2 regions of the Vreelandella venusta genome follow, and region 2 is predicted to be linked to the other one. Evidence: predicted binding sites of a transcription regulator. Region 2 holds the regulator's gene; the other holds the start of a gene.
The links. The regulator LexA, encoded in region 2, represses DNA repair genes until DNA is damaged. The targets are predictions, from matches to a motif close to TACTGTNTANNTANACAGTA.
Positions count from the first base shown of each region.

Region 1 (2,457 bases), 1.0 Mb from region 2:
TCGGCAGTGCCGATGGCTGCGCGAGTGGCTAATAAGGTTGGCTTGGAATCAAATCCGCATAACTTCCTGCTGATGCACGCTATGGGCCCTAATGTAGCCGGTGTTATCGGTTCAGCCGTTGCGGCGGGTGTGATGATTAAATATTTAGGCTAAACCCACTAGTACTGCCATTGCATAGTAAGTCTGGGTAATGGCGGGTATCTTAAACGCGGCTTACCGAGCAACTGCTCGCGTAAGTCGCGTTTTTTATTAGAGATAGTAATGATCTTATGGTGGCGGCACTTTTTGCATATCGAGTGCTGTCTTGAGACGATTTTCAAGCGTAGTAAAATTTAGTGGCTCATCTTTTGGCCAGCCAATCGTGAGGCATACGCCGCTGCCATCGTACTCTGCCTGTTGGATGGGAATTTTCTGCTCATCACACCAGGCGCGCGCGACTGCTTCATGGGCGAAGTTGACACGTAGCAAGTAGCTATCTCGTTCGACGACTTCGCGTGTAGGTAATCTTTCAATCCCGGCATTAACCGCCTGTGCGTAAGCCCGGGCAAGCCCACCAGTGCCCAACTTGGTGCCGCCAAAGTAACGAATCACCACGCAACCTATTTCGCCCATCTGGCTACCGAGCAAGGCTTGATACATGGGCCTACCTGCTGTGCCGCCAGGTTCGCCATCATCAGAGAACCCTATGTGTGTTTGCTCTCCTGGTGGACCAGCAATAAAGGCGGTGCAGTGATGGCTTGCATTGGGATGAGCGGCTTTTGCCGCCTGCAACATCGTATGATAGTCGCCAGTGTTGGGGGCATGGCATATCCAAGTGAGGAAGCGACTTTTTTCAACCTCAATTTCAGCGGTATGCCATGTGGCGGGTGCTAGGTCTGGAACTCGGTAACGCAATCGATGCTCCCTAAAGCGGGTGGCCAATTAGTGGTGCTGAGTGTTGCTAGCGCCATGCCCGACGCCCATCACCATTCCCAGCACTTGAATATCACAATTATGCAGGAAGACGGCAGGCATAGCTGCATCTTCGGGCCATAAGTGAACGCCAAGCCGACTAATTGAAAGTTGTCTTAGGGCAACTTCTCGCTGGTTGATCGTCGCAATAGCGGTTTCTTGATGGCTGCCTTGCTGATAGCGGCGAATAATAATGACATCACCATCGAATAGGTTGCATTCACGCATTCTGTTGCCGCGCACGCGTAGCGCATATGTATTGCGTCGTGTGACACGGGGGGGCGAATAAGCAGGGCGTGCTGTATTCGGCGCTGTTTGAGGTAGCGTATGTTGAGTGATGTTCAGGGGTGTTGGCATTGTCATCGTCATGAGTTTTCTCCAATGCAGCGCCCGCTCCCTAGGCGTGTAATTGAGCAGATTGCTGTGTTTATAATCGGTAGTGTTTTTTCATACAGTGTTTGTAGTATAGACCTGTTTTTGCATACAGTGCTAGTGCTCTGCAGAGTCTATTGTTCTTAAGCGAAGATTGGTTGAAATGTGATGCGACCCCAGACCGCATAGAGCGACTGGCGAGAAAGGGGCTTTCCGTGTAGAGTTCGACGCAAAATCTACGTGCCTGGAGATATTCTTGAGCCTCTGCCTACAAGCCCGACAGCTAGCCTGTGAACGCGATGACCGTTGGCTGTTTGAGGGGTTAGATCTTGATATTCAACGTGGCGAAATAGTGCGCATTGAAGGCCCTAACGGGAGCGGAAAAACGACACTGTTGAAAATTCTCTCAGGCCAATTGAGCGACTACCATGGCGACATTTATTGGAATGGCGACTCGATGCGCGAGGTGCGTGAACATTTTCTCGCCAATCTACTCTATTTAGGGCATGCCCCTGGTATAAAAGCGGGTCTTTCTCCGTTGGAAAACTTGGCGTGGTACCAAGCGCTAAGCGGCGAGAAAGGCGACGATTACCAGCGTGAAGAAGCGCTGGCACAGGTTGGGCTTTGTGGCTTTGAGGATGTGCCCGCAGGCCAGCTTTCCGCAGGGCAGCAGCGGCGAATTGCTCTTGCAAGGCTGACGCTTACTAAACGGGCATTGTGGGTCCTGGATGAACCTTTTACAGCCATTGATCGCCACGGAGTGGCAGCATTAGAAGCGCAGCTTGTTGCACATGCCAACGCGGGCGGCTGTGTATTAGTGACAACACATCATGAATTAACCGCATCATCCGTGCTTAGGCGCGTTCAACTGGGGTAGAAGGAGACAGCGTTGCCAAGCTCACACGCCACGACAGGCATCCCAGAAATGTCGATGCATGCGCCTTCCGGTGGGCTCATGGTTGCCATTAGTGCCACCTTTAAGCGAGATCTAACGCTTTTGCTACGTCGTCGTGGTGAAGTGCTTAATCCATTGGTGTTCTTTGCCTTGGTGATAACGCTCTTTCCGATTGGCATTTCACCTGATCCCCAGTTACTAGCAGAAATAGCGCCAGGGTTGCTGTGGGTGGCGGCATT
Region 1 covers NZ_CP065135.1:793,108-795,564, forward strand. Annotated here, with positions in the region: gene IR195_RS03810 (sodium ion-translocating decarboxylase subunit beta) at 1-153, shown strand, start outside; gene IR195_RS03815 (IMPACT family protein) at 268-894, opposite strand; gene IR195_RS03820 (LexA family protein) at 922-1,320, opposite strand; gene ccmA (cytochrome c biogenesis heme-transporting ATPase CcmA) at 1,580-2,200, shown strand; gene ccmB (heme exporter protein CcmB) at 2,249-2,457, shown strand, end outside.
Region 1: the regulator LexA is predicted to act here: its motif matches at 1,389-1,408, upstream of IR195_RS03820 (LexA family protein).

Region 2 (2,457 bases):
GTAGCGATGTTTCGGCAAAACCACGCTCGGCAAACAGCACCTCAGCGGTATCGAGGATACGTGTTACCGTATCAGATTGCGCCATAGCGCCCTCCAGAAAACGAGTGTTTAAAACATCGTTAAATACTATGCCATAACGCTATTTGGCTCAATCACTTATCTTTAGCTTTTTCCGCGATGCTAAAACGCAGCCTAGGCAGCCATTCAAACACCAGCTATCAGACGCTATCGGGGTTGCCACTGTCATAGCCTCTCAGACTTGCCGCTCCTATCCTTATTCTAGGCACCAATTGCATAACGGACGTCATTGTAAAACGCTCTAACATGTACTGGACAGAGCAACATACTGTATACTTAACCACATACTGTTTAAGCCGACATGTTGCCACTGTCTTGTTCATTTTTTTGGAGTTTGTTATGTCGCGTCCACTTACTGCCCGTCAACAGCATGTTTTTGATTTTATAGTTAAAACGATGGCTGAATTTGGCTATCCACCGACCCGCGCAGAAATTGCCAAAGCGCTAGGTTTTCGCTCCCCGAACGCTGCCGAGGAGCATTTACGAGCACTTGAGCGCAAAGGTGCTATTCGCATTATTCGTAACACCTCACGGGGAATTCGGCTGCCGAATCAGGAACCGCTGGATGTCAGTGATGTCTCGACAACCGCATCTGCCGCCAATGTAGAACCACTACCCAATGGCCTACCAGTCATTGGAGAAGTGGCTGCAGGAAGCCCGATTCTTGCAGCGGAACACATTGATCGTTATTGCCCTCTCCCCGCTGAATACTTTACCCCCAAAGCAGATTACCTACTTCGGGTGCGAGGCTTGTCAATGAAGGATGTAGGCATATTGGAAGGTGACCTTCTTGCCGTACATCGCACCGACCGGGTTCGTGATGGGCAAATTGTAGTAGCAAGGTTAGAAGACGAAGTAACCGTAAAGCGCTTCAAACGGCAGGGCCATACGGTGACACTGATTGCCGAAAACAACGACTTTGCGCCCATAGAAATTGACCTACGCACTCAGCAGCTTGATATCGAAGGGGTAGGAGTTGGCGTTATACGTGGCGGGAACGGCCAAGCACTGGGATAAGCGAGCCAGTGCAAATGCCGGTGAGGCAATCGTTAGATGCCTTACCGGCCTTACACACTTACTGAGAATCTATATAGCGACGATCATTAAACGTAGCTACCCAGCTCGGGTGATACACCAGCAAAATGCTGAGCAACATCCCGGTGATAAAAGCCTCGGAGGGCATTAACAGGGGTAAGAAGCGCGCATACTCTTGGGCTAAGTACACAGCTTCAGAGTCGGTACCCGCCACTATGATTAGCAAGACCGCTGACAACCCTCCGGCCAGCGTTGCCAGCGCCGCGCCAAAAAAGCCGCATACGAATAAGAAGATCATCAAGTTATCCGGCAGGCGCCGGTCTACCCATCGCCATACCAGACCGGTAATGACCGCAGGTACAATGCCGGTTACCAATACATTGGCGCCGAGTAATACCCATTCGTTGCGGCCACTGGCCGACATTGCAACATTAATCAGCACATTGCTGATTAATGCGAGAGGCATTTTGAATACCAGCGTCATTAAGACGGTGAAGACTAAGTGCAAGGTTAACCAATCGACTGCCTGGGCACGCAGTTGCCACATCAACACCACAGCGAGCGTCGCTGCTAACCACCGATGCTGAAGGGACACATCGCCTATCAGTACTCGCCAAGGGCGCAGCCATATCATCCACGCAAGCATACTCAACGATACCAACCACGTCAGCAACAATGCCCAGGGAGCTAAAACACTTTGCGCGAAAGACATGGATGCCCCTATCTACCTGTCAGCTAGCGAGAGGCCAGCTATAAGCTTGAATTGACGAAAACTCTACTTATCTAAACAACACGTTTAGCTGAACACCACGGTCTTATTGCCATGGATCAGTACGCGGTCTTCTAGATGCCAACGTAATCCACGCGCCAAGACTGCTTTTTCGACATCACGCCCAAAACGCACCAGATCCGTTGGCGTGTGACAATGACTTACCCGATGAATATCTTGTTCAATAATCGGCCCTGCATCGAGTTCTTCGGTGACATAGTGACAGGTAGCACCGATTAGCTTAACGCCACGCTGGTAAGCCTGATGATAAGGCTTTGCTCCGGCAAAAGAGGGTAAAAAACTATGGTGGATATTAATGACTCGTCCCGCATACCGCGAGCAGAGCGACGGTGGCAAAATCTGCATGTAACGTGCTAGCACAACGCAGTCAGCTCGCGCGCTATCAATCTGAGCCTGCACCTGCTCGAAAGCAACCTGCTTGTTATCAGGATCTACGGGCACATGATGGTAAGGAATGCCATACCACTCAGTGAGTGATCGCATATCCTGATGGTTTGAAATAACTCCGACAATATCGCAATCAAGCTCCCCAGCCTGCCAACGATAGAGTAGAT
Region 2 covers NZ_CP065135.1:1,817,455-1,819,911, reverse strand. Annotated here, with positions in the region: gene IR195_RS08625 (TetR/AcrR family transcriptional regulator) at 1-85, opposite strand, end outside; gene lexA (transcriptional repressor LexA) at 418-1,095, shown strand; gene IR195_RS08615 (energy-coupling factor ABC transporter permease) at 1,154-1,825, opposite strand; gene purU (formyltetrahydrofolate deformylase) at 1,910-2,457, opposite strand, start outside.